3 regions of the Streptomyces sp. NPDC047971 genome follow, and region 1 is predicted to be linked to each of the others. Evidence: riboswitches for the same ligand, from Rfam matches in the RefSeq annotation. Region 1 holds a riboswitch; each other region holds the start of a gene.
The links. Region 1 has a riboswitch for thiamine pyrophosphate ahead of thiO (glycine oxidase ThiO). Riboswitches for the same ligand answer to the same signal wherever they lie in the genome.
Positions count from the first base shown of each region.

Region 2: another riboswitch for thiamine pyrophosphate. It lies ahead of thiC (phosphomethylpyrimidine synthase ThiC); the one in region 1 lies ahead of thiO (glycine oxidase ThiO).
Region 3: another riboswitch for thiamine pyrophosphate. It lies ahead of AB0D99_RS28225 (thiamine ABC transporter substrate-binding protein); the one in region 1 lies ahead of thiO (glycine oxidase ThiO).

Region 1 is NZ_JBEZNW010000020.1:74,695-80,492, forward strand. Features, by position in the region: gene AB0D99_RS20205 (Rv2175c family DNA-binding protein) at 1-96, opposite strand, end outside; gene AB0D99_RS20210 (FAD-dependent oxidoreductase) at 141-1,355, opposite strand; gene AB0D99_RS20215 (hypothetical protein) at 1,384-1,725, opposite strand; TPP riboswitch at 1,780-1,892, shown strand; gene thiO (glycine oxidase ThiO) at 1,890-3,056, shown strand; gene thiS (sulfur carrier protein ThiS) at 3,053-3,265, shown strand; gene AB0D99_RS20230 (thiazole synthase) at 3,271-4,065, shown strand; gene pknB (Stk1 family PASTA domain-containing Ser/Thr kinase) at 4,213-5,798, shown strand, end outside.
Region 2 is NZ_JBEZNW010000044.1:27,022-32,819, reverse strand. Features, by position in the region: gene AB0D99_RS30235 (hypothetical protein) at 158-994, shown strand; gene thiC (phosphomethylpyrimidine synthase ThiC) at 1,078-2,850, opposite strand; TPP riboswitch at 2,844-2,991, opposite strand; gene AB0D99_RS30225 (YibE/F family protein) at 3,030-4,403, shown strand; gene AB0D99_RS30220 (SsgA family sporulation/cell division regulator) at 4,439-4,873, opposite strand; gene AB0D99_RS30215 (helix-turn-helix domain-containing protein) at 5,011-5,781, opposite strand.
Region 3 is NZ_JBEZNW010000037.1:50,411-56,208, reverse strand. Features, by position in the region: gene AB0D99_RS28235 (ABC transporter ATP-binding protein) at 1-952, opposite strand, end outside; gene AB0D99_RS28230 (iron ABC transporter permease) at 952-2,565, opposite strand; gene AB0D99_RS28225 (thiamine ABC transporter substrate-binding protein) at 2,604-3,683, opposite strand; TPP riboswitch at 3,771-3,876, opposite strand; gene rlmN (23S rRNA (adenine(2503)-C(2))-methyltransferase RlmN) at 3,906-5,012, opposite strand; gene AB0D99_RS28215 (hypothetical protein) at 5,350-5,798, opposite strand, start outside.

The sequences.
Region 1 (5,798 bases):
CACGCGCGTCACCTCGACATCGAGCATGTCCGCGATGTCGGGGAGGTAGAGCCAGGCGGGGACGAGAGCATCGGTCTTTGCGTCAATCTCGGTCACGTGGACAAGCCTGCCATCCCGGACCGACAGCCGGTAGTCGAGCCCTACAGGACTGCCGCCTTCAGGGGGACGGACGGGTCCGCGGCACGCTCGGGGTCGATCCGGGTGCCCGACTCGATCAGCTTGCGGCCCTGGGCCAGGTCGCGGGGGCGCCCCACGGCGAGCAGGGCGACCAGGGCGCCGTCCCGCAGCCAGAGCACGGACCAGGAGGGTCCGGCCGGGTCGCCGCGCCGGAGCAGTTCGGTGTCTCCCTCGTGGTGCCCCGCGTACTGCACGAACCGGCCGAACTGCTCGGACCAGAAGTACGGGACCGGGTCGTACGGCCCGGGGGCCTCGCCGATGATGTCGGCCGCGACCGTGCGCGGCCCCTGGAGGGCGTTGTCCCAGTGGTGGACCAGGAGGCGGCGGCCGTAGCGGGCGGAGGGGAAGGAGGCGCAGTCGCCGACGGCGTACACGTCGGGCAGGGAGGTGCGCAGCCGTTCGTCGGCGGTGACGGAGCCGTCCGCGTCGCGGGCGATGCCGGACTCGGCGAGCCAGCCGGTGGCCGGGCGGGCGCCGATGCCGACGACGACCGCCTCGGCGGGCAGCCGGCGGCCGTCGGTCAGGACGACCGTGCCGGGCTCGACGGTGGCCACGCGCGCGTGGGTGAGGAGTTCGGTTCCGCTCTCCTCGTACCACCGCGCCATCGGGGCGGTGACCTCGGCGGGCAGCACGCCCGCGAGCGGGCGGTCGGCGGCCTCGACGACGATGACGGCGCACCCCGCCTCGCGCGCGGCGGTGGCGAACTCGGCGCCGATCCAGCCGGCGCCGACCACCACGATGTCGTGACGCCGTTCCAGGACGGGCCCCAGGCGGGCGGCGTCGTCGAGGGTGCGCAGCAGGTGGACTCCGGGGACGCCCTCGGTGCCGGGCAGGGTGACGGGCTCGGCGCCGGTGGCGAGGACCAGGACGTCGTACGGGACGGGTCCTGCCTCGGTGTCGACCTCGTGGTCCTCGGCGCGCAGCCCGGTGACGTCGAGACCGAGGCGCAGGTCGATGGCGAGGGCCTCGAAGTCGACGTCGAAGGCGGAGTCCTCGGCCTTGCCGAGGAGGACGGCCTTGGAGAGGGGCGGCCGGTCGTAGGGCTGGTGCGGCTCGGCCCCGATGAGGACGACACGGCCGGTGAAGCCCTGTTCGCGCAGGGCGACCGCGGTCTGTACCCCCGCCATGCCGGCGCCCACGATCACGACTCGCTGCTGTGCCTGCTTCTGCTCGCTCACCCGATCACCTTACGCATCTGACGCACCGTCAGGAAGGCAGCTGTTCGACCACACTGGTTCCGGAGCCCTCCTGCGACTCCCATGCCCAGCTCTCCTCCAGCCGAACGCGCCCGTCCGGCAGCTCCACCACGGTCGAGACGCAATGCCCGGAAGAGGTGGATCCGTCCCGCTTCAGCTGGACGTAGCGGAAGTCGAGCCGGTCCCCCGCGCGCGTGCCGACGAGGTTCCCCCGGACCACGTCCCCGCCCGCGTACTCGGCCCAGATCCGGCCGTCCTCCTCGTGGTACGTGAACCGGGTGCTCGTACCCACCTGGCCGGGGGCCTGGTCGGCGACGGGGGCGAGGACGAGTCCGTCCAGGGATTTCGCCACGGCGGAGGCTCCCTTACTGGGCGTCGGGGGCGGGGGTTAGTCTGACCGTCAACGTAGAGCACTCGCGGGAGCCCGGACGCACCGGGCTGAGAGGGAGGCTGGCCGGCCTCCGACCGTACGAACCTGATCCGGGTCATGCCGGCGAAGGGAGGGGCTGGACGCCCATGTCGCGTACATGCAGTACCTCGGACGTTCTCGTCATCGGGGGCGGAATCATCGGCCTGGTCACGGCCTGGCGGGCCGCGCAGCGCGGGCTGCGCACCGCCGTCGTCGATCCCGAGCCGGGTGGCGGGGCCGCCCGCGTGGCGGCCGGGATGCTGGCCGCCGTCACCGAGCTCCACTACGGCGAGGAGACCCTGCTCGCCCTCAACCTCGCCTCCGCGCGCCGCTATCCCGACTTCGTCGCCGAACTCCGGGACGCCACCGGAGACGACGTGGGCTACCGCGCCTGCGGCACGCTCGCCGTCGCGCTCGACGCCGACGACCGGGCGCACCTGCGCGAGCTGCACGCCCTGCAGACCCGCTGCGGCCTGGAGTCGGAGTGGCTCAGCGGCCGTGACTGCCGCCGCCTGGAGCCGATGCTGGCCCCGGGCGTACGCGGCGGCCTGCGGGTGGACGGCGACCACCAGGTCGATCCGCGCCGGCTCGCCTCCGCGCTGGTCACCGCCTGCGAGCGGGCCGGGGTCGTCTTCCACCGGTCCCTCGCGGAGCGGCTGACGGTCGCGCGGGACCGGGCCGCGGGCGCGCTGCTCGCCGGGGGCGAGGCACTCGAAGCGGACCAGGTCGTGCTGGCCGCCGGCAGCCTCAGCGGCCGGCTCGCCGGTGTGCCCGACGAGGTGCTGCCGCCCGTGCGCCCCGTCAAGGGGCAGGTGCTGCGGCTGAGCGTGCCGCGGGCGTACGCACCGTTCCTGTCACGGACCGTCCGGGCCGTCGTGCGCGGCAGCCACGTCTATCTGGTGCCGCGCGAGAACGGCGAGCTGGTGGTCGGCGCGACCAGCGAGGAACTGGGCTGGGACACCACCGTCACGGCGGGCGGGGTCTACGAGCTGCTGCGCGACGCCCACGAGCTGGTGCCGGGCATCACCGAGCTGCCGCTCACCGAGACCCGCGCGGGGCTGCGGCCCGGTTCCCCGGACAACGCGCCGCTGCTCGGCCCGACCGCCCTGCCCGGCCTGCGGCTGGCGACGGGGCACTACCGCAACGGGGTCCTGCTCACCCCCGTCACCGGCGACGTGATGGCCGACCTCCTCACCACCGGCGTGCTTCCGGACGAGGCCCGCCCCTTCACTCCCCGCCGCTTCGCCCCCGTACGTCAGGAGCAGCCCGTATGAACGTCCCGACGAACGTCTCCGTCAACGGCGAGGCACGTGTCCTCGCCGCGCCCACGACCCTCGACGCGCTGGTCGCGACGCTGACGCCGGCCCCGTCCGGCGTGGCCGCGGCCGTCAACGAGACGGTCGTGCCGCGCAGCCAGTGGTCCGCGACCCTCCTCGGCGAGGGCGACCGGGTCGAGGTCCTCACCGCCGTGCAGGGGGGCTGAGCACGATGTCCGACGACACCTTCCTCCTCGGCGGTACGGAGTTCTCCTCGCGTCTGATCATGGGCACGGGCGGCGCCCCGAGCCTGGACGTCCTCGAACGCTCCCTGATCGCCAGCGGCACCGAACTCACCACCGTCGCCATGCGGCGCCTCGACCCGACCGTCCAGGGCTCGGTCCTGTCCGTCCTCGACCGGCTCTCCATCCGTGTCCTGCCGAACACCGCGGGCTGCTTCACGGCGGGCGAGGCCGTCCTGACGGCGCGGCTCGCCCGTGAGGCGCTGGGCACCGACTGGATCAAGCTGGAGGTCGTCGCCGACGAGCGGACCCTGCTGCCGGATCCGATCGAGCTGCTCGACGCGGCGGAGACGCTGGTGGACGACGGCTTCACCGTGCTGCCGTACACCAACGACGACCCGGTCCTCGCGCGGAAGCTGGAGGACGTGGGATGCGCGGCGATCATGCCGCTCGGCTCGCCGATCGGCTCCGGGCTCGGGATCCGCAACCCGCACAACTTCCAGCTGATCGTGGAGCGGGCGGGGGTGCCGGTGATCCTGGACGCGGGGGCGGGCACGGCCTCGGACGCCGCCCTGGCGATGGAGCTGGGGTGCGCGGCGGTCATGCTGGCGTCGGCGGTGACCCGGGCGCAGGAGCCGGTGCTGATGGCGGAGGGCATGCGGCACGCGGTGGAGGCGGGCCGTCTGGCGTGGCGGGCGGGCCGGATCCCGCGCCGCCATTTCGCGGAGGCGTCGTCCCCGGCCGAGGGCCGCGCGGCCCTGGACCCGGAGCGGCCGGCGTTCTGAGCCCCGCCGGAGCGGGGTCCACGCGTCACGGGTGGGCTGCGGCGGCCGGCCATCCGGGGCCCGGTGGACGGGTCCGCGCGTCACAGGTGTGCTGCGGTGACGGCCGGTGGGGACGGGGTGTCCTCACCGGCTCGTAAACTCAAGGCCGTGGACACGACCCTTCATGACCCCCTCGTCGGGCAGCTGCTCGACGACCGCTACCGCGTCGACGCGCGCGTCGCCGTCGGCGGGATGGCCACGGTCTACCGGGCCGTCGACACCCGGCTCGACCGGGTGCTCGCGCTCAAGGTGATGCACCCCGACCTCGCCACCGACGCCACCTTCGTGGAGCGGTTCATCCGCGAGGCGAAGTCCGTGGCGCGGCTCTCGCACCCGAACGTCGTCGGGGTCTTCGACCAGGGGGCGGACGGCGCGTACGTCTACCTCGCGATGGAGTACGTCGCCGGGTGCACCCTGCGCGACGTGCTGCGCGAGCGCGGGGCGCTCCAGCCCCGGGCGGCGCTCGACATCCTGGAGCCCGTGCTGGCCGCTCTGGGCGCCGCGCACCGGGCCGGGTTCGTGCACCGGGACATGAAGCCGGAGAACGTCCTGATAGGGGACGACGGCCGGGTCAAGGTCGCCGACTTCGGTCTCGTACGCGCCGTGGGCTCGGCCACCAACACCACCGGCTCCGTCCTCGGCACCGTCTCGTACCTCGCCCCCGAGCAGATCGAGCACGGCACGGCGGACACCCGCGCCGACGTGTACGCCTGCGGTGTGGTCCTGTACGAGATGCTGACGGGCGGGAAGCCGCACTCCGGCGACACCCCCGCTCAGGTCCTGTACCAGCATCTGAACACCGACGTCCCGGCCCCGTCCGCGGCCGTCCCCGGGCTGGCGCTCGAACTGGACGAGCTGGTGGCGACCGCAACCGCCCGCAACCCCGACATCCGCCCCTACGACGCCGTCGCTCTCCTGGCCCTGACCCGGGAGGCCCGCTCGGCGCTCACGGACGAGCAGCTGGACGCGGTCCCGCCGCAGGCGCTCCGGGAGGAGGCCACGGGCGCCGAGGACCGGACCAGCGTCATCCCGAGGACCCTGCCGGCGGAGGCGGGGCAGCCGGTGCAGCACACCAGCCGGCTGACGATGCCGCCGCCGGAGCCGCCCCGGCCGGAGTCCCGGCGCGCTCCCCGTCGGCCCCGCGGCCCCCTGCTCGTCCTGGCCGCCGTCCTGCTCGTCCTCGGACTCGGCACGGGCGTCTGGTACATCAACTCCGGCCAGTTCACCCGCGTACCGGCCGTCCTCGGCCAGAGCGAGCAGCAGGCCACCGAGCGGCTCAGGGACGCCGGGCTCGACGTCGGTACGACGAAGCGCGCCTTCAGCGACGTGTACGAGCGCGGCACGGTCATGGCCGCCGACCCCGCCTCCGGAGAGCGGATCCGGGGCAACGGCACGGTCACGCTCACCATCTCCCGCGGCCCGCAGATCGTGAAGGTCCCGAACCTGAAGGGGAAGCCGCTGGCGGAGGCCAAGCGGCTCCTGGCGAAGGAGGGGCTGGCCCCGGGTGTGATCACCAGGGCGTTCAGCCAGGACATCGCGCAGGGCGCCGTGATCGGCTCCGACCCCGAGCCGGGCACCGAGCGCAGCCCGGACTCGGCCGTGGCCCTGGTCGTCAGCAAGGGCGCCCCGATCGACGTCCCGGACGTGGCGGGCGAGTCGGTGGACGAGGCCCGGAACACGCTGCGGGAGGCCGG
Region 2 (5,798 bases), on a different contig from region 1:
CATAACCCTGCGCATCCGGGGAAGGCGATTTCGGGAAACCCCCTGTCACCCTGTGCCGAAACCGCAATACCATCGGATCATCCGTAGCAGGCTCTCCTCCGTTTCCGCCCAACTGCCCGTTCCCCACGGTCAACCAGGCCTTACGGAGCATCGGGGGATGCACATGAACGTGGCTCCGCACCTGCTGACCGAGGACCGCGCCGAGTACGAGCGCATCCTCGGCGACGCACTGCGTACCGCACACGACCGTCCGGATCTGGCCGAGATCGGGAAGCGGCTCACGCCGGAACAACTGCGCTCGATGGCCATGAGCGCGACGGCCCTGATCACCGCGGCCGCCGCGGTGGAGTACGACCACTTCGTCAAGATCCGCGCGGAAGGCCGCGCGACGAGCGGGACGAGTGTGATGGACGCCGTTCTCGTCGCGGACGGGGACGGTGCGAACGCGGGTCCCGGCGCGGGCATCGTCGCGGTCCTCACGGTCCTCGCACCGGTGCTCGCGGGCACGGCTGCGGTGATCTTCCTGCTGGTCGGGGCCGTGCTGAAGGTGCTGGCACCGACCCTCGTCTTCGCCGACACGCTCCTGACGGCGGCCTCGTTCTTCGGCGCCGTCGCCGCCGCCGGACTCCTCTGCGCGGCCGTCGGCCTCCTCATGACGGCCCTGCGCAACCGCTCCACCGAGGTTGCCGCGGGCTCCGGGGCCGGCGGTGAACCGGACGACGAGCTGTCCCGGGCGCGCGACGCCTGGCGCCGCGCCCTGCTGGAACGCGGCATCCTGCCGTTCCTGCGCGAGGCCCTGGCCGATCCCGTCGCCCACCCGGCACCACCCCTGCCGCCGCAGCCCACAGGGCGTACGGACCGCATACCGAAGATCGGCTACAGCGGACCGGACTTCTCGAGTCCGAGCGAGGGAGCCTCCGGCAGCCGTCCCCGGTACAGCAGCCCGGACTTCACCAGCCCGGAGTTCGGCCCCCCGGAGCACCGCACGGAGTGAGCCGGGGATCGACGCGGCGGGCACGCCCCGCACGACCCCCCGTGGCCGTGCGGTCCGTACCCGCCGTACGTATCCGCGCGCCGCTACTCCGCCAGCGGCAGGTACACGCGGTTGCCCGCGGCCGCGAACTCCTTGGACTTCTCCTCCATGCCGGCCGCGATCTCGTCCGACCCGAGGTCTCCGCCGTGCTCCCGGCGGATGTCCTGCGAGATCTTCATCGAGCAGAACTTCGGGCCGCACATCGAGCAGAAGTGCGCGGTCTTCGCCGGCTCCGCCGGCAGCGTCTCGTCGTGGAACTCACGCGCCGTGTCCGGGTCGAGGGCCAGGTTGAACTGGTCCTCCCAGCGGAACTCGAAGCGCGCGTCGGAGAGCGCGTCGTCCCACTCCTGCGCCCCCGGGTGCCCCTTGGCCAGGTCGGCCGCGTGCGCCGCGATCTTGTACGTGATGACACCGGTCTTCACGTCGTCGCGGTTGGGCAGGCCCAGGTGCTCCTTGGGCGTGACGTAGCAGAGCATCGCGGTGCCCCACCAGGCGATCATCGCGGCGCCGATGCCCGACGTGATGTGGTCGTAGGCGGGCGCGACGTCCGTGGTCAGCGGACCGAGCGTGTAGAACGGCGCCTCTTCGCAGATCTCCTGCTGGAGGTCGATGTTTTCCTTGATCTTGTGCATCGGGACGTGGCCCGGGCCCTCGATCATCGTCTGCACGTTGTGGCGCTTGGCGATCGTGTTGAGCTCGCCGAGCGTCTTCAGCTCCGCGAACTGCGCCGCGTCGTTGGCGTCCGCGATCGAACCGGGGCGCAGACCGTCACCCAGCGAGTACGTGACGTCGTACGTCGCGAGGATCTCGCAGAGCTCCTCGAAGTTCGTGTAGAGGAAGTTCTCCTTGTGGTGCGCCAGGCACCAGGCGGCCATGATCGAGCCACCGCGCGAGACGATGCCGGTCTTGCGACGGGCGGTCAGCGGCACGTACGGCAGCAGCACGCCGGCGTGGACGGTCATGTAGTCGACGCCCTGTTCGGCCTGCTCGATGACCGTGTCCTTGTAGATCTCCCAGGTCAGCTCCTCGGCCTTGCCGTCGACCTTCTCCAGGGCCTGGTAGAGCGGCACGGTGCCGATCGGCACGGGGGAGTTGCGCAGCACCCACTCGCGGGTGGTGTGGATGTTGCGGCCGGTGGAGAGGTCCATGACCGTGTCGGCGCCCCACTTGGTCGCCCACGTCATCTTCTCCACCTCCTCCTCGATGGAGGAGGTGACGGCGGAGTTGCCGATGTTGGCGTTGACCTTCACCAGGAACCGCTTGCCGATGATCATCGGCTCGATCTCCGGGTGGTTGACGTTGGCCGGGAGCACCGCGCGACCTGCGGCGATCTCCTCCCGGACGACCTCGGGGGAGACGTTCTCGCGGATCGCGACGTACTCCATCTCCGGGGTGATCTCACCCCGGCGGGCGTACGCGAGCTGGGTCACGGCCGCCCCGTCGCGGCCCCGGCGGGGCTGGCGGGGACGGCCGGGGAAGACCGCGTCGAGGTTCTTCAGGCCCCCGCGCGGCGAGGTGTGCTTGATGCCGTCGTCCTCGGGACGGACGGGACGGCCCGCGTACTCCTCGGTGTCGCCGCGGCTGATGATCCAGTTCTCGCGCAGCGGCGGAAGACCCCGCCGTACGTCGGTGTCGATGGTGGGGTCGGTGTACGGGCCGGACGTGTCGTACAGCGTCACGTCCTTGCCGTTGGTGAGGTGCACCTGACGGACGGGCACTCGGAGGTCGGGGCGCGAGCCCTCGACGTACCCCTTGTGCCAGCCCGGCTTGCGCTCGTCCTGGCTGGTGGCAGGCGTGCGTGCATCCTGAATGGTCATGAGACCGATCTCCCTACGCCGGCATTACCCGGTAACAGGTTCGGCGGTCGGCGCAGCCTCCTCCCGTACGTACGTCCAGTACGCGCGTACGGTGATCAGCGCCCTCTCAGCCCGGTGCTCCGAGCTCCCGCGTGTGCAAAGGTGCCACCACGCTAGCGTCAACCCGGGCGTGCTGAACAGTGGGCCCCCGCCGTTCTTGCGATGATCTGTCGGTGACTTCCTCCGAGCAGACCCCCGAACCCGACGGACCCGATGGCCGCGGGAACGCCGACCACGGGCACGGCCACACCCACAGTCACGGCCCGGCCGCGCCGGTCTCGCGGCATCTGCGCAGAGTCATCGCGGCGGTTCTGATCCCGTTCGCCACGGCCGTGGTGGTCGGGCTGGTCGTGCTGTGGCCGGGTGGCGCGCCGGAGCACGAGCGCACCGGGGTCGGCTTCGACCGGCAGACCTACGCGGGCAAGGTCACCTCGGTCGAGGAGATCGACTGCAAGGACGTGAACGCCGCGCAGGTCCCGCCCACCGCGGACCCCTCGACGCCGCAGGGCCGCGAGGCCGCCAACGCCCAGCAGGGGCAGTGCGAGAAAGCGACGATCGAGGTCACCGACGGCCCCGACAAGGGCCGTACGTTCGTCGAGATCGTGCAGCCGGACGCACCGCGTCAACTGGACGAGGGGCAGGGCGTGGTGGTGGCGTACGCCCCCGACGCCCCGCGCGACCTCCAGTACTCGGTGACGGATGTGAACCGCAAGGTTCCGCTCACGGTCCTGGCGCTGATCTTCGCCGTGGCGGTCGTCCTCGTCGGCCGGATGCGCGGAGTGATGGCCCTGATCTCGCTCGCCATCAGCTTCCTGATCCTGACCTTCTTCATCCTCCCGGCGATCCTTCAGGGATCGAATCCGCTGGTGGTGGCGGTGGTCGGATCGAGCGCGATCATGCTCATCGCGCTCTACATGTGTCATGGACTGTCGGCGCGCACCTCGGTCGCCGTGCTCGGGACGCTGATCTCGCTGCTGCTGATCGGGCTGCTCGGCTCGTACTTCATCAGCTGGGCGTCGCTCAGCGGCAACACGGACGACAACACCGGACTGATCCACGGTCTGTATCCGGACATCGACATGTCCGGTCTGCTGCTCGCGGGCATCATCATCGGCTCGCTCGGCGTCCTCGACGATGTGACGGTGACCCAGACCTCGGCGGTGTGGGAGCTCCACCAGGCCGATCCGCGCATGGGGCCCCGGGCCTTGTACCGGGCCGGGATCCGGATCGGCCGCGACCACATCGCGTCCGTGGTGAACACGCTGGTCCTCGCCTATGCCGGTGCGGCGCTGCCCCTGTTGCTGCTCTTCAGCATCGCGCAGAGCAGTGTGGGGACGGTGGCGAACAGCGAGTTGGTCGCGGAGGAGATCGTCCGGACGCTCGTGGGATCGATCGGACTGGTGGCCTCGGTGCCGGTCACGACCGCGCTTGCCGCCCTGGTGGTCTCCGCCGACCGGCCGGGCGATCCGGAGAAGCGTTCATCCCGGGGTGGACGCCGACGTCGGGCGAAGTGACGGGTACGGGGCCCTCGAAGGGGCGCCGTGCTCGTTCAGCCGGCGTTCTCCTCTGCCAGAATCCGGCCGAGCGCGGCTTCCAGGTTGTCCTCGAAGTCGCCCAGCGTCCTTTCCTGACCGAGCGGGACGAGCTTGTCCGTACGGTCGAGGAAGGCGACGAGCGGCGGGGCGCTGGCCCGGAACAGGGCGCGGTCGCTTCCGACCTGGAGCCGGATGGAGACGTCCGACAGCGCCTCGGGGTCGGTCGGCGCGATGTGGACATCGCCGTCGCCGCTCGGTCGGTTGATCCCGTCCAGCAGCAGTTCTCGCCCGAAGGCCCAGGTCACGGGCGCGTCTCCGGGGAGATGGAAGGTCATCCGCACCGCGTAGGGATCCCGGGTCTCGTACCGGAGTTCCACCGGGATCCTGAAGGAGAGCTCCTCCGAGACGAGGAAGCTCATCAGGACCTCGGCCTGAACCGACTCTCGCATCTTGTACCCCGCAGTAGATGAAGCAGTTGTGTGCAGACGGCTACTGAAAGCTGTGATCGGAACGGCCAGGAATGATCCCCATGGCCTTGGTGACGCAATCGTGCTGTAAGCACCAGCAGATCACAAGGAGTGATTTTTCAGATACTGATAGAGAAAGCGAAGGAGCTGAAGAGCCTTCCGATCTCATTCTGTAGTCGAGCGACTGCGGGGAGCAACCGTTCTTGCTGATGAAGGGGCACGGAAATGGCCATGGTGGCCGCCGTGGACCCCACGGTGAGAGGAATAGCCGCGCAAACTGTGCCCAGTGCATATTCCTGACGCTCCACCAGGGGTTCCATTCGCCCCATACCGCCCAAACGCTCCAAAAGGACTCGACGGTTACGCACCGTATACGGAGTGATGGCGTCCACCGGATGGCGGTCGAGGTGGTCTTGACGACTCTTCAGATCCAGTTGACTGAGCAGACACTGGCCGATCGCATGGGCGTGGCCGGTCTCCCGGAAGTCGGCCCACTCGTCCACGGCGGGGGCGGAGGGGGTGTCGGCCACGGCGACGAGCTCGATCTCGCCCTCGCGGTAGATCGCGAAGTAGATGGGGACGCCGATCGCGTCGCGCCAGTGCGCGAGCGAGTCCTCGATCTTGGTGCGACGATTCTGCAGAGCTCCGCCGCCGGCCAGTCGACCGGCCGCGTCGCCGAAGACGAAGACACCCTTCTCGCGGCGCAGATAGCCTTCGTGCGTCAGGGTGCGGAGCAGGTGGTACGCGGTGGGAAGCGGGAGTCCCGCTTCGCGCGCGAGCTGTTTGGCGGGAGCTCCGTCCTCATGGGAGCCCACGGCCTCCAGGAGTCTCAGCGCCCGCTGCACCGAGCCGATCAGGGTAGGGACGGCGGACTGCGAAGCCGTGGCCAAAGGTCACCCCCAGGCGT
Region 3 (5,798 bases), on a different contig from region 1:
CCTCCCCGAGGGGGCACTCCGCCTCCAGGGCGGGGCCGTCGGCCGGGCGCAGCAGTACGGCGACGTGCCGGCCGCGGAACGTCCGGGCCTCGACGGCGCACGCCAGGCCGTCCGACGGAGCCCCCAGCCGGACGCCGCCCGGGCGTACGAGGATCTGCCGCGCCCCCTCCGGCGACCCGTCCGGGACCGGGATCTTGCCCCACACGGTCTCCGCGGCGGCGCCGGTCACGGTCCCGGCCACGATGTTGTCGAAGCCGAGGAAGCGCGCCACGAACGCGGACGCCGGCCGCTGCCACACCTCCAGCGGGGTGCCGGACTGGGCGATCCCGCCCTCCCGCATCACGACGACCCGGTCGGCGAGCGCGAACGCCTCCCCCTGGTCGTGGGTGACCGCGAGCACCGTCGTACCCAACCGGGCGAAGAGGCCCCGCAGTTCGACCACGAGCCGTTCCCGCAGCCCTCGGTCCAGCTGGCCGAGCGGCTCGTCGAGCATCAGCAGCCGGGGGCGCGGGGCGAGGGCGCGGGCGAGCGCCACGCGCTGCTGTTCGCCGCCGGAGAGCGAGGCGACGGCTCGCCCCGCGGCGCCGGGCAGTCCGACGAGGTCCAGCAACTCCCGTACGCGAGCGTCCCGTTCGGCCCGCTCCACTCCGTGCATCCGCAGCCCGAAGGCGACGTTGCCGCCCACGTCCCGCTGCGGGAAGAGCTGGTGGTCCTGGAACATCAGCCCGACGCCGCGCCGGTGCGCCGGCACCCCGGCCTGGTCCGCGCCGCCGAGCAGGATCCGCCCGCCGTCGAGCGCCTGGAGACCGGCGACGGCCCGCAGCAGCGTGGACTTGCCGCTGCCGCTCGGCCCGAGCACGCACACGATCTCGTGCTCGGCCACGGTCAGGTCCACCGAGTCGAGCACGGCCCGCCGCCCGAACCGCACGGTCGCGTCCTTGAGCGTCAGCATCAGAACTCCCCGGAGGTCCGGTCGGTGCGGAGCCGTTCCAGCAGCAGCAGGGCCACCGCGCACACCACCATCAGAATCGTCGAAAGGGCCATGGCCTGGCCGTAGTTGAGCTCTCCGGGCCGGCCGAGCAGCCGGGCCACGGCGACCGGCAGCGTCGGGCTGTCGGGCCGGGCGATGAAGACCGTCGCCCCGAACTCGCCGAGGGACACCGCGAAGGCGAACCCGGCCGCGATCAGCAGCGCCCGCCGCACCAGCGGCAGATCCACCTCGCGCCAGGCGCGCAGCGGCGACGCCCCGAGCACGGCCGCCGCCTCCCGCAGCCGCTCGTCGACCGCGCGGAGCACGGGCAGCATCGTGCGGACGACGAAGGGGACGCCGACCAGCGCCTGCGCGAGCGGCACGAGGATCCAGCTCGCCCGCAGGTCGAACGGCGGCTCGTCCAGGGTGATCAGGAAGCCGAAGCCGACGGTGACGGCGGAGACCCCGAGCGGCAGCATCAGCAGCGCGTCGAAGCCGCGCACGAGCCGTCCGGCCCGCCGGGTCAGCGCGGCGGCCGCGAGTCCGCCGATGACGAGAGCGATCAGGGTGGCGACGACGGCGTACCGGAGCGAGTTCCCGATCGTGTCCAGCAGCGGGACGAGGAAGGTGCCGGAGGGGTCCGGGGTCTGCAGCGCCCGGTAGTAGTCGAGGCCGTATCCGTCGGAGGTGGCGAAGGACCGCTCGACGAGGACGCCGAGCGGCAGCACGATCAGCAGGGCGACGGAGAGCAGGACGCCCGCGAACAGCGCCCACTGCCCGATGCCCCGGGGCCGGCGCGCGGTCTGCTCGGGCGCGACCAGCTTGAGCGCGGTCTCCCGCCGGCGCACGGTCCGGGCGTGCACGGCGAGGACCACGCCGACGGCGGCGAACTGCACCATCGTCAGGATGGCCGCCGTCGTCAGATCGAAGCGGATGACCGTCTGCCGGTAGATCTCCGTCTCCAGCGTGGAGTACGTGGATCCGCCGAGGATCTGCACGACGGCGAACGAACTCGCGGTGAAGAGGAACACCATCAGCGCGGCTGCGGCGACGGACGGGGCGAGGGCCGGCAGGGTCACGGTCCGCCAGGCGGTCCAGCGGGACGCCCCGAGCACCCGGGCGGCCTCCTCCTGGCGCGGGTCGAGCTGCGCCCACAGCCCGCCGACGGTCCGTACGACGACGGCGTAGTTGAAGAAGACGTGCGCGATCAGGATCGCCCACACCGTGGTGTCGAGCCGCACGCCCCACAGCTCGTCGAGGAGCCCGCCGCGTCCGACGAGCGCCAGGAAGGCCGTACCGACCATGACGGTCGGCATCACGAAGGGCACGGTGACGACGGCGCGCAGCAGCCCCTTGCCGGGGAAGTCGAAGCGGGCGAAGACGTACGCGCCGGGCAGCGCGATCAGCAGGGTCAGCCCGGTGGAGGCGAGTGCCTGCCAGAGGGTGAACCAGAGGGCGTCGAGGATCTCCGGCCGGCCCAGCGTCTCGCCGAACCGGCCGAACCGCCACGCGCCGTCGACCCTGAGCCCGCGCTCGACGATGGAGACGACGGGCCAGGCGAAGAAGAGCGCGAAGAAGGCGACGGGCACGGCCATCAGGCCGAGCCGCGCCGCGCTTCCCCTGCGGTCGGGAACTACTTCAGAACGAGCGACGACCACTGCTGGATCCACTGGTCACGGTTCTCGGCGATCTTCTCGGGCGCCATCGTCAGCGGCTTGTCGATCACCACGCCGTGCTTCGTGAAGAGCTCCGGCAGGGTGGCGTCCTCGGCCACCGGGTTGACGAACATCTGCAGCGGCATGTCGTCCTGGAACTTCTTGGAGATCAGGAAGTCGATCAGGGCCTTGCCGCCCTCGGGGTTCTTCGCCCCGTTCAGCAGCCCGGCGAACTCGATCTGCCGGAAGCAGGTGCCGGTGGAGACACCGGTGGGCGCCTCCTTGGGCTGCGGCTCGGAGTAGAGGACCTCGACCGGCGGGCTGGAGGCGTACGAGACGACCAGCGGGCGGTCGCCCTTGGCCTTCTTGCCGCCGGCCGAGCCGGAGAACTCCTGGTTGTAGGCGAGCTCCCAGCTGTCGACGGTCTTCACGCCGTTGGCCTTGAGCTTCTTCCAGTAGTCCTGCCAGCCGCCGTCGCCGTACCGGGCGGCGGTGCCGAGCAGGAAGCCGAGGCCCGGGGAGGAGCGCTCGGGGTTCTCGACGACCAGCAGGTCCTTGTACGCGGGCTTCGCGAGGTCGTCGAAGGTCTGCGGCGGCGCCAGCTTCTTGTCCGCGAAGTACTTCTTGTCGTAGTTGACGCAGATGTCACCGGAGTCGATCGGGGTGACCCGGCGCTCCTTGTCGAGCTGGACCTCGGCGGGGATCCGGTCCAGGCCCTTCGCCTCGTACGGGACGAAGATCCCGTTGTCGAGCGCGCGGGACAGCAGGGTGTTGTCGACGCCGAAGAAGACGTCGCCCTGCGGGGAGCCCTTGGTCAGGATCTCCTTGTTGACCGCCTCGCCCGCGTCACCGCTCTTGAGGACCTTGACCGTGAGGCCGGTCTGCTTCGTGAACTCCGCCAGCACCTCCTTGGAGGCATTGAAGGAGTCGTGGCTCACGAGGGTCACGGTCTTCGGCACGGGCTCACCGCTCTTGCCCGCCGCGCCCCTGATGTCCTCGGTACTGCAGGCGGCGAGGGCCGTGACGCCCAGCGCGGCGGCTACGCCCGCGGCGACCATCTTCTTGGTGATCACTGAAATGTCCTCCTGGGTGTGACCAGGAAGAGACGCGGCCCTGCCGACCGGAAGGCGGGCAGGGCGCAACAGCTCGAGTTACGACCGAACTTCCTACCCAGAATGACCTGGGCAAGGTTCAGAGGGTCTGCGGTCCTGACCGCACTCTCAGCGCTGTGGCGCTCCCCTGTCGGAATATGCAGATGTGTTCGAGCACAGAGTACAAGGTCAGCGTTCGGACGCCGCCAGCTGTCCACAGGCGCCGTCGATCTCCTGACCGCGGGTGTCACGGACGGTCACCGGGACGCCGTGGGCGGCGATGGCCTCGACGAACGCCTTCTCGTCCTCGGGACGCGACGCGGTCCACTTCGACCCGGGCGTCGGGTTCAGCGGAATGAGGTTCACATGGACCCTCTTGCCCTTGAGCAGCCGCCCGAGGAGGTCGCCTCGCCACGCCTGGTCGTTGATGTCGCGGATCAGGGCGTACTCGATGGAGATCCGGCGGCCGGACTTCTCCGCGTACTCCCACGCCGCGTCGAGGACCTCACGGACCTTCCAGCGCGTGTTGACGGGCACGAGGGTGTCGCGCAGCTCGTCGTCGGGGGCGTGCAGGGAGACGGCGAGCCGGCACTTGAAGCCCTCGTCGGCGAAGCGCAGCATGGCGGGCACGAGACCGACGGTGGAGACCGTGATCCCGCGCTGCGACAGGCCGAGACCGTCCGGCTCGGGGTCGGTGAGCCGCCGGATGGCGCCGACGACGCGCTTGTAGTTGGCGAGCGGCTCGCCCATGCCCATGAAGACGATGTTGCTGAGCCGCGCGGGCCCGCCGGGCACCTCGCCGTCACGCAGGGCGCGCATCCCGTCGACGATCTGGTGCACGATCTCGGCGGTCGACAGGTTCCGGTCCAGACCGGCCTGGCCGGTGGCGCAGAACGGACAGTTCATCCCGCAGCCGGCCTGCGAGGAGATGCACATGGTGACCCGGTCCGGGTACCGCATCAGCACGGACTCGACGAGCGTGCCGTCGTGCAGCTTCCACAGGGTCTTGCGGGTGGTGTCGTCGTCGCACGAGATGTGCCGGACCACGGACATCAGGTCGGGCAGCAGCTCGCCCTGCAGCTTCTCCCGCGAGGACGCGGGAATGTCGGTCCACTCGGCGGGGTCGTGGGCGTACCGCGCGAAGTAGTGCGTGGACAGCTGCTTCGCGCGGAACGGCTTCTCGCCGATCGCGGCGACGGCCTCCTTGCGCTCGGCGGGCGTGAGGTCGGCGAGGTGCCGCGGCGGCTTCTTGGCTCCGCGGGGGGCGACGAAAGTGAGTTCTCCGGGCTTGGGCATGGTGGTACCAGTGTCGCAGACGGAACCCTGTGGCCTGGGGCGGAAGCCATGGGCGGCGGTCGTCATGGCCGTCCCCGGGCGTCGCACGTGGCCCTCGGACGGCCCAGGACTTCCCTCCCCACTCTTGCTCGGCGAGCGAAACCCCAGATCAGGGCGTGTGCCATCGCCAGCGCGCCGAACCGGCGGAGGCTCTCCCTCGTCCAGGCGCACCGCCCTCACCCGACTCCCCAGGGAGGCATCCGGGCCGCCCGCGCACCTGGCCCCGCACGCCGACGGCCCGGCTCCCGCTGTGATCGGGATGCCGGGCCGTCGCCGCGTGTGCTTCGGCTCGCTGGTCTCAGGGGTTGTCGAACAGACCCGGGTCGACCCGGGCGCTGATGCCCTCGATGGCGCCGTCGGGTGCGAGCGACACGTCGACGATGACGGGCTGGACGGGGTGCGGCGGGAGGATCGGGTTCGGCGGGACGACGGGACCCGGCGGGAAGACCTTGAAGAAAGTGGGGCGGAAGGTCAGCGGGGTGACCGGGCCCGGCGGGTAGGTGACTTCGTTGGTGTCGCTGCCGACGAAGCGGTAGCTGTCGCCGCTGACCTCGCCGATGCCGGTGGTGTTCAGCAGGGTGCTGGTCACGCGGGCAGTGCCGCCACCTCCCGGCTCGGGATCGGTCACGACCCGGACCCGGACGCTGCCGGTGATGTCGATCGGCTCCGAGAAGAGCGCGCCGAACGTGCCACTCAGGGGCAGCACGACGGTCTCTCGGTCGATCTCCTGTGCGGGCTGGGCCGCCG